3 regions of the Rhodococcus sp. 077-4 genome follow, and region 3 is predicted to be linked to each of the others. Evidence: predicted binding sites of a transcription regulator. Region 3 holds the regulator's gene; each other region holds the start of a gene.

Region 1 (3,276 bases), on a different contig from region 3:
CCACCGAAGACATGCAGTTCATCTCCTCGGGCCACGGCTGCGCAGTCCAGTTCTGCGGTCTCGGCTGCTCACGGCGTAGCGAACGGCCGAGATGGGACCCGGTGCGCGCGTAGAGATGGCGGGCATATTCCTGCCACATCAGCTCGTCCCGATAGCGGGAACGGTCGCGTGGGGGAGCGTCGGCGACGGCGTCCCAGACCTCCCGCAGCGTCAGCAACCCGTGGCGGATGTACGGCGACATGCGGCTCGCGCCGCGGCGATTCACCGGGAGAACGGTGCTGCGATCGCGGGCGTAGCCGGTGATGTCGAGGCCGGCCAGCGCGGCATCGGCAGCAGACTGACCGCCGCGAATGCCTCCCGCCCTGATGCCTTCCGGGCCCTCGCGCGTCAGGTCGCCCAGATGCTCGGCAACCCAGGCAACGACGTCCTCGGTGGTGAAAGCGTCGGCGATGGAGGGAGGAGGAGGTAGCTCGGACATGCGGTCGGTCTTCCCCGTTGAAACGGAACGGAAACTCGAACTACAAGGCGGCGTCCAAGAGCTCGATGTCGGAGTCGTTCAGGATGAGGTGCGCTGCCTCGACGTTCTTGCGCAGGTGGGAAATGCTGGTGGTTCCGGGCAGCGGAACGACCGTCGCCCCGCTGTGACTACCGCGGTGATGAACCCATGCCAACGCAACTTGGCCGGGTGTCACCCCTCTGTTCAAGGCGACCCCCGCGAGAGCGACATCGAGGGGCGTGTCATGTGTGCCGGTGAGATTGCCATGCCCGAGGGGCGAATGTGCGACGAGGGCGATGCCGAGCTCCGCAAGAGTCGGCAGAAACAATTCCGCCTCACGATGGGCGAGCGACCACTGTTGCTGCACAACGGCAATGGGATGTACTGCGTGTGCGCGACGGATGTCGTCGACCGTGATGTTGGACAAACCGAGGTGGCGAATCTTGCCCGCCGACTTCAGTTCCGCCATCGCGGTGACCGTGTCCTCGATCGGTGTGTCCTCGCTGCGATGATGCAGGTAGTAGACGTCGAGGTAGTCAACGCCGAGCCGCTCGAGCGTGCCGTCGATCGCACTGCGAACCGTCTGCGGATCGGCCTTGACGGACCAGTCGTCGAAGCGACCCGATTCACCCCAGTAGACGCCGAACTTGCTGCACAGCGTCACCTCATCACGATGAGAACCCAACGCGCGCCCCACTGTTGCTTCGTTGCCGTACATTTCGGCTGTATCGAGCAACGTCACGCCTGCCTCGATGGCAGTGCGAATCAAGACTCCAGGATCTCGGTCCTCGTCCCCCCAGCCGTCGTCGGTCAGTCGCATCAATCCGAGGCCCTGAAGCGGTGGGATGTCGAGTATCCACGGATTCGCGTCTGTCATGGCCGACAGGGTATGACCTCAAGTGCCGTCGAGGTCAAGTGATTGCCCGTTGTGTCTTGGACGCTGGGCTCGTTCGGGTACTCCAAAGTCTTGTCAGCACTGCCCCTGCTGGGATCAAGAAGAGTGCGTAGGGTCCGCCAACCGCCCATTGCTCCGGTGTGGACAGCTCGGGACTCCAACTGTTCGGGTCGCGGCGGACAGGGCCGCCGTAGACGGCAAGGACAGAGTTGATCACGATCAGCAGGCAATACGCCGTTGTGAGGGCGAGTCCGACGGTCGCGTACCAACGGCCTCGGTGCGAGCTCTGGGGCGACGGGAGTTCGAGACTGCCAGCAATGGAGAAGACTGCAGCGGGAAGGAGAACGATCAAGCCGACGGCCGTGGTGATGTTCCACGTGACTACGACGTCCCCGATGGCGTCGTAGCCGATACCCGATGCGCCCGCTGCGAGGCTGATACCCCACCACAAGAGGGGAAGCGTTCCTGTCACGATCACGCCGCGGCGAAAAGATCTCGTGTGGTTCGGCCGCGTTGTCATGACGCCATTGGTATCACCGTCACCCGGGAGGCTCGGGTCAAGGACGGTCACCGCGCGAGGCTCGTACGTGTGTTCGAAAACTTGTCGGTGGGTCGCGGTAGATTTTGTTCATGCTTTCGGGGGACGGCGGATCAGGGGTGGACGGCATCGAGACGGTGCCGCCAGCTCCCGATGTGTCCGATCCCGAACTGTCGGCGCTGGTCTCAGCCGTCGAATCGACGGTCGCCGAATTGGCCGGGCAGGGGTCGGTGTCGTGGACGAATGCCGACCGGCGTGCGGTGATTCAACGCATGGAAACTGTGTCGCGGTCCGTGACGGCGTACTCGCACACCTGGCTCAACGAACTGATCAGCCAACACGGCCTCGACGTGTACCCGGGATCGGTACCGTCGTCGGTGGCATGGATGCTCCGGATCACCCCACGAGCAGCCGGAGCCCGAGTGCGCCTGGCTGCGGAGTTGGGTGACCGCACCTCCTTCTCCGGCGAAGTACTGCCCCCGTTGCTGCCGCACACCGCTGCAGCGCTGCGGGCAGGGCTGCTCGACGCCAAACACGTGCAGATGATCCGCGAATTCTTCAGACACCTGCCCTCCAGGACTGACCCACAGACACGCGATCTCGCCGAAGAGCAGTTGGTGGGTCTCGCATCGACCCGACGACCCGACGACTTCGCGCCGTTGGTGGCGCACCTGGACTCGATCCTCAACCCCGACGGCAATCACGACGATGATGACGACGACGAGAACGGAAAGCCGAGGCCGCGCAAGCGACGGGATGCGTTCTTCTATCTCGGTGAACAGGGTTCCGACGGTATGTCGGAAGGGAAGTTCTGCGTCGACTCCGAACTACGGGCCTACCTCGAAGCTTTGTTCTCCAAGGCCGCGAAGCCGGGGGTGAACAATCCTGCCGACCCGACATCGGTCGTCCACAACGAGACCAGCAACGAGGACAAAGACGAGACCAGCTACGACGACAAAGACGAGGCCGGCGGTGATGACGACGGCGGGGGCGGCAGCGCTACTACGCCGACGCCCGAGTCCTTTCCGGGCGATGCCGGGTCCAGTCATGCGGGCTTGTGGGATGAGACGAACTACGACAGTGACGGCGACTGCGGTGACGATGACGACTGCGACGGTGTCGACTGTGGTTGCGGCACAGGGTCCGACGGCACAGCCGCACCCAAGGACGCAGCGGCGCCCGACGGAGCTGCTGACTCAGACGACGCGGCAGATATACGTGATGCTGCCGCCGCGCGGGATCGACGCACCCAAAACGAACGCCGCCACGACGCCCTCAAGCTCGCGCTACGGCAGACACTTGCATCCGGGACACTCGGCACGCACCGCGGTCTACCCGTCACCGCGA
Region 2 (3,276 bases), on a different contig from region 3:
CGGCGAGCGTGTGCGGATGCCACTGCGACCACAGGGAGATCTGATGCTGTCCCGGCGGTGCGATGGTGGGATCGAGTGCGCTGAACGACATGCCCAGCACTGCCGGAACCGGCGGCAGGTGGCCGGCCAGTGCGTGCCCGTGTGCCAGACGCAATTGGCTGCGGTCGCGTACCAGCAGGGCCAGACCGTGGGTGCCGTCCTCGATCCGCTCGGCGCTCGGATACGTAGGAAGGGCGTCGGTCGCCAGCCGGACCGCAGTACCGATCCCCGGCCCCACTCGAATAGTGCTGCGCCACCGTGCGATCTGCGCCGGATCGTGTCCGCCTGCGGCGAGCAGGTCGAGGGTGGTGACGATGTGGCAGCCGGCCACGACGACGCGGCTGTCCACCTCCCGTCCCGACGCGGTCCTGGTGGTCCAGCCGTGTGGGCGACGGACGAGTGAGGTCACCGCGTCACCGAGGGTCAGTGTTGCACCGTCCCGCTGCAGCCGGGCGATCATCGCCTCGGTCAATGCGCCGCTACCGCCGACGGCGCGACCGGGTGGAAGGGTGTGCATGAGCGCAGCGAAGCCGACCATGGGCGCGGTCCCGGGCTCGGACATCGGCGGACCCGACTGTGCGCCGAACCACGCGAGGGCAGCTTTGAGTCTCTCGCTCGAGAACATCTCGTCCAGCAGGGAATCGCCGGTGGCCAGGAATTCGCGCGAGAGCATGCTGCCGCCGTCGGGCGCGCCGAGGCCCCAGAAGGATCGAAGCAGCTTCGGGCCGGTGGGCGGCCCACCGAACGCCCGCATGGTGCGCTCGCTTCGGGGGCCCCACACCGAGACGAAACTGCGGTAGGCACGAACATCGGCGGTGCCGCAGGCGGCGGCGATGGAGTCACAGGTCCGGTCGAGATCGCGATGGAACACGATTGCGCGTTCGTCGGTGCCGACAGCTCCCGGTGCGAATGCCCAGGGATCGCAGTCGATGTAGCGCAGTCCGAACTCGGCGAGCCCGAGCTCCTCGACGATGCCGGTGTGACGAATCATGATGTGCGCCGAAGAACCCCTGTCCACGCGATGACCGGGGAATCGCTCCACCGTCGATACCGCGCCACCCGCTACGGTGTCGCGCTCGAGAACCTCGACGGACATGCCGGCATCGGTCAGGTAACAGGCAGAGGTCAGGGCATTGTGGCCGGAGCCCACCACCACAGCGTCGATCACATCTTCAGGCTACTGGCCCGCCGAGCGGCAACCGGCGGCCGAGGACGGCGAAGGGGCGTCGGTCGCCGGCGAACGTGAAGTCACGCAGTACGTCGGCAAAGCCGAGCCGCCGGTACAACCGCCAGGCCCGGTTGTCCTCCTGCGCCACCTCGGGTGTGGACAACATCACGTTGTTCGCGGAGACGCCGTCGAGCAACCGGCCGCACAGTCGGGCCCCGAGGCCGTGCCCCTGAGCGCTCGGAAGGACATGCAACTCGGTCAGCTCGAAGTAGTCCTCCAGTGCGGCCTCGACGCTGCGCGGGGAATGGCCGGCGCGTCGCAATCCATCGCGTACCTGCTGGTGCCACCACTGGTGCGCGGCACCGTGATAGCCGTATGCGACGGCGACCAGCGTGTCTTCCTGCGTCGGGTCGGGGTTGGGGAGCAGTGCGCCGACCGCTCGCCAACCCGGCCGGTGTAGATGTTCGCTCCACATCGGGGCGCGGCTCTGTTCGGTTCCACGCGGATAGCCCATGGCCTCCACGTAGATGGACAGTGCCTCGAACAGCCGCTGGCGAAACTCCGGGGGCGTCAGATCGACCAGGTAGGGCGTTGTCTGCGCATCGGTGACGACTGTTCTCAACCTTTCTTCGGCAACTTGTCGGTGGGCACAGCTATATTGAATGTGTCGAACGGGTGTTCGATGATCGGGGCCGAGTGCGCCGGTGGCTTCGGCTCGGATCGTCGAGTCGGATTCTCCGGAGTTCGACTGTAAGGCTTCGTCACGGTTCCGGCCGCGTCAGGTACGCGCCGGAGATTCGAACTGGAGGTGTTCGAGTATGACGATCACGAAGGCGTTCGATGCCGGAGTGCGGTCGCCGGTGTCGCGTCAGGCGCAGGTTCTGCTCGGTCGAGCCGATGCTCTGCTGTCCGAGTCGATCGGGGAGAGCGATGCCGGAGATCGGTTTCTCTTGAGCTACGCCGCAGCACTGAAAGGCGCGGCGGCCGTGCTGGCGTCGTTGCCCAATTCGATCGGAGCGCGTCCTCGCTCGCGCAGTGCGTGGGTGTTGATGGCAAAGGCGGCACCCGATCTCGCCGTGTGGGCGGACTACTTCGCGTCCTTCTCGGCCACCCGCGCTGCGGTCGAGGCCGGCGCATCGAGCGCGATCGTCGATCTCGATGCCGACGATTTCTACCGGCACGTCAGTCGTTTTCTGAACTCGGTCGAGGATCGGCTCGGGGGGCAGGCGCGATTCTCGTCCGTCGACCCGATGGCAGCACCGTTGTCGGCATAGCTCATCGAGACCTGGCCGTCAGGTCACAATCGCCACGTCATCCAGTGTTTGCGCCGTGTTTTCGAGACGTGCGTCCCGAATGCTTCGGGGTTTCTCGAAGAACACATCGACCGAGTAGGTGGTAAGCGGCGGATTCAGCTCGTATCATCGACAGCAGGTAGCCGCCAAGGTCAGCTTCCCGTCGTTTCCAACCGAAATGACCTTCAATATCTGTGCAGGGGGAGGTACCGTGCCACTCTCCGAGCACGAGCAGCGCATGCTCGATCAGATCGAGAGCGCTCTCTACGCCGAGGATCCCAAATTCGCGTCTCATGTGAGGGGCGGTCGCGTTCGCGCGGCGTCGAGCAGGAGGCGCTTTCAGGCTGCCGCATTGTTCGTAGTGGGACTCGTGTTGCTCGTCGCCGGTGTTGCATTGTCGACGAACAGTTTGGCTTTTCTCGTCGTCAGTCTCGTCGGCTTTTTGTTCATGTTCGGTGCCGGAGCACTGTTCCTGTTCGGCGGCTCCAACAAGGGAGCAACAGCCGCGCCGGACGGAGACAGCACAGTCGCCGAGGCCGCCGAGACGTCCGGGCGTCGTACCGGGCAGAAATCGAAGGGTGGCCGCAAGAGCGGCAGCTTCACCTCTCGCATGGAAGATCGGTTCCGAAAGAGGTTCGAGCAGGATTGAGTCGGTCAGGTTTCTCACCGAAATCCGACCGGAACCGCTCGACTCCACAACTTCACGCGTAGACCGACAACAGCACCTCACCTTCGGGTGAGGTGCTGTTGTCGTTTCCGGTCTCGAACCGTCACGCC
Region 3 (3,276 bases):
CCGTATCTGATCGAGCTGGCGAACGACGAGCAGAAGCAGCGCTGGCTGCCCGGATTCTGTTCCGGTGAGCTGATCACCGCAATCGCCATGACCGAACCCGGCACGGGCAGCGACCTGCAGGGCATCAAGACCAAGGCCGTCCGCGACGGCGACGACTGGGTGCTCAACGGCTCGAAGACCTTCATCACCAACGGAATCAACGCAGATCTGATCATTGTCGTGGCCTGCACCGACCCGGAGAAGGGCGCACAGGGCTTCAGCCTGCTGGTCGTCGAACGCGACATGCCCGGATTCGAACGCGGTCGCAACCTCGACAAGATCGGCATGAAGGCACAGGACACCGCCGAACTCAGCTTCACCGACGTTCGCGTGCCCGCCGCCAACCTCCTCGGCGAAGAAGGCATGGGGTTCATCTACCTCATGCAGAATCTGCCCCAGGAACGCCTGTCGATCGCCGTCGTCGCGGCAGCCGCGATGGAGTCGGCGCTGGAGATGACGATTCAGTACTGCCGCGATCGCAAGGCTTTCGGAAAGTCGATCGGCAAGTTCCAGAACACCCGATTCGTGTTGGCGGAGTTGGCAACCGAGACCACCGCCACCCGCATCATGGTGGACAAGTTCATCGAACTGCTCAATGCAGGGACGTTGTCCGTCCAGGAAGCCGCGATGGCGAAGTGGTGGACCACCGAGAATCAGGTCAAGCTGATCGACCGGTGCCTGCAGCTGCACGGCGGTTACGGCTACATGAAGGAATACCCGATCGCCAAGGCCTACATGGACTCTCGCGTCCAAACCATCTACGGCGGGACCACCGAGATCATGAAGGAGATCATCGGCCGCGGATTGAATCTGTGATCCGCTGATCCGATGCACGCGAAGGGCCGCAGCACATGTGCTGCGGCCCTTCTCGTGTCACTACGGTGACGATCCCTACAGCTTGCGCATCACGGTGACGACTTTGCCGAGGATTGCGGCGTTGTTGCCTGGAATCGGCTCGAACAGGGGATTGTGCGGCAGCAGCCACACTTCACCCTTGGACCGCTTGAACGTCTTGACGGTGGCCTCGCCGTCGATCATCGCAGCCACGATGTCGCCGTTGTCGGCCACGGACTGCTGGCGAACCACCACCCAGTCGCCGTCGCAGATGGCCGCCTCGATCATCGACTCGCCGACGACCTTGAGCAGGAAGAGCGAACCCTGCCCCACCAATTCGCGTGGGAGCGGGAACACGTCCTCGACGGCCTCTTCGGCAAGAATGGGACCGCCTGCGGCGATACGTCCCAGAACGGGCACGAACGTCGGGGTCGGCAGGCGATCCTGTTCGTCGGACGCCGCGGAACCGTCTACGGCGGCGGCAGCCTGATCGGCCTGCACCTCGTCCAGCCCACGCACGTCGACGGCGCGGGGGCGGTTGGCGTCCCGGCGCAGGAACCCCTTGCGTTCGAGGGTGCGAAGTTGATGAGCAACCGACGAGGTCGACGTCAGACCGACCGCATCGCCGATCTCACGAATGCTCGGCGGGTAGCCGCGCTCGGTGACCGAGGCGCGAATGACCTCGAGCACCTTGCGCTGCCGCTCGGTCAGACCCGCACTGATATCGGTTCCGACCTCCATGGCCTTGGATGTCGGCTCTGCGGCCGGCTTTCCTGCGGCGGCCTTGGTAGCGGTGGCCTTGGCGCCGGTCGTCTTGGGACCCGTGGTTCGCGTGGTCGACCTCGTCGAGGTCTCGTCCTTCATGCTGTCGGCCTCCTGCTGAAGTTCTGGATCCGGTCTGCGTGGTCGGTCTGCGCGGACTGGAGTTGATGGTGTCGACTCGTGTGGCGTGTGGTTTCTGACACGAATCTAGCGTGTATCAGCTGTTGAATCAAACATCTGTTCGACTCGTGTCGCGTTTTCTACAGACTTTGTCGGAGGCTCGTGATAGAACTTCGAACAAGCGTCCATCGAACGCCTGATCGAACAATCGATCCAACGAGTGAAGACGAGGTTCCGATGACCATCATCACCGATCGCCCCACCGCCACCGCCGTCCGTTCACGGTCCACCGTCGTCGAGCGCCGCCGCCGGGCGCGTCCGGCGGTGCACGGCGTCGCCGCGCCGTCCGGCCCGTGCCTGCCCGTCCTGGACCCGTCGTGGACGGATGTCACCGATCGTGAGCAGGCCGATCTCGAGTTCGACCGGACTTCTGCGCACTTCGCGGGTCAGCCGGTTCGCATGCGATCGCTGGTGCTGTCGATGTTGGCGGTCCTGGTCGTCGCAGGGGGACTGATCGGCATCGCGAACCTGCGGGCCACTGCAGCCGAGTCGGGCGCGCAGCCGGCCGGTGTGGTCGAAGTACACGACGGAGCAGTCGTCGAGTATGCGCCCGGCAGATGACCACCGGCCCCCTCGCGTCCGGGAAGACTGAGTATCCTCGACTGACTGCCCCGATGCGCGTGCTCGTCGTCGGAGCGTTGGATACGACGGAGGCTTCCTCATGCATTGCCCGTTCTGCAGGCATCCCGACTCACGCGTGGTCGACTCGCGTGAGATGGACGAGGGGCAGGCAATACGGCGTCGTCGCTCCTGCCCGGAGTGCGGTCGTCGATTCACCACCGTCGAGGCTGCAGTGCTGGCCGTCGTGAAGCGTAGCGGCGTGACCGAGCCGTTCAGCCGCGACAAGGTCGTCAAGGGTGTTCGACGCGCCTGCCAGGGCAGAGATGTCGACAACGACGCTTTGAACCTCTTGGCTCAACAGGTCGAAGACACCATTCGCGCCGCCGGTTCCGCAGAGATCCCCAGCAACGAGGTGGGTTTGGCGATTCTCGGGCCCCTTCGCGATCTCGACGAGGTGGCCTACCTGCGCTTCGCCTCCGTCTATCGCTCGTTCAGCTCGGCCGAGGACTTCGAGAAGGAAATCCACGAACTTCGCAAGCATCGAGAGTCCGCCGACGTCGACTGACGGCAGCACGGGTCAACGAGACTGATCCGAGATCGCTTTCTCGATGCGCTTCTCCGAGACCGGATACGCCGTGCGAATCCCTTGGGCGAACAGTCCGACTCGCAACTCCTCGATCATCCAGAACAGTTCCTGCACCCCGGAACTGTTCTTTCTGCTCTCCGGGAGCGAATCCAACAGCCGCCCGTACGAGGCGTAGACGCGATCGAGTACGTCCATCGCCGCGGCGTCGCGGCCCGCACTGCTCGGCAGCGTCGCGAGCCGTTTGGTTGCCGCAGCGAGATACCGCGGAAGGTCCGCCAACCGGCGAGAACCGAACTCGGTGACGAACCCGCGAA

What was found. The regulator LexA, encoded in region 3, represses DNA repair genes until DNA is damaged. The targets are predictions, from matches to a motif close to CGAACANNTGTTCG.
Region 1: ACNEOT_RS02870 (DUF222 domain-containing protein) is a predicted target of LexA. The motif match lies at 1,974-1,987, and genes of this name have one in related genera.
Region 2: ACNEOT_RS22205 (SAV_6107 family HEPN domain-containing protein) is a predicted target of LexA. The motif match lies at 1,876-1,889, and genes of this name have one in related genera.

What each region holds. Positions count from the first base shown of each region.
Region 1 is NZ_JAJPWC010000001.1:576,617-579,892, forward strand. It holds gene ACNEOT_RS02855 (FAD-binding domain-containing protein) at 1-478, opposite strand, end outside; gene ACNEOT_RS02860 (aldo/keto reductase) at 519-1,373, opposite strand; gene ACNEOT_RS02865 (hypothetical protein) at 1,408-1,911, opposite strand; gene ACNEOT_RS02870 (DUF222 domain-containing protein) at 2,022-3,276, shown strand, end outside.
Region 2 is NZ_JAJPWC010000005.1:54,499-57,774, forward strand. It holds gene ACNEOT_RS22195 (phytoene desaturase family protein) at 1-1,207, opposite strand, end outside; gene ACNEOT_RS22200 (GNAT family N-acetyltransferase) at 1,212-1,829, opposite strand; gene ACNEOT_RS22205 (SAV_6107 family HEPN domain-containing protein) at 2,026-2,481, shown strand; gene ACNEOT_RS22210 (DUF3040 domain-containing protein) at 2,711-3,148, shown strand.
Region 3 is NZ_JAJPWC010000002.1:1,014,261-1,017,536, forward strand. It holds gene ACNEOT_RS14040 (acyl-CoA dehydrogenase family protein) at 1-855, shown strand, start outside; gene lexA (transcriptional repressor LexA) at 931-1,614, opposite strand; gene ACNEOT_RS14050 (hypothetical protein) at 1,993-2,376, shown strand; gene nrdR (transcriptional regulator NrdR) at 2,477-2,941, shown strand; gene hrpA (ATP-dependent RNA helicase HrpA) at 2,954-3,276, opposite strand, start outside.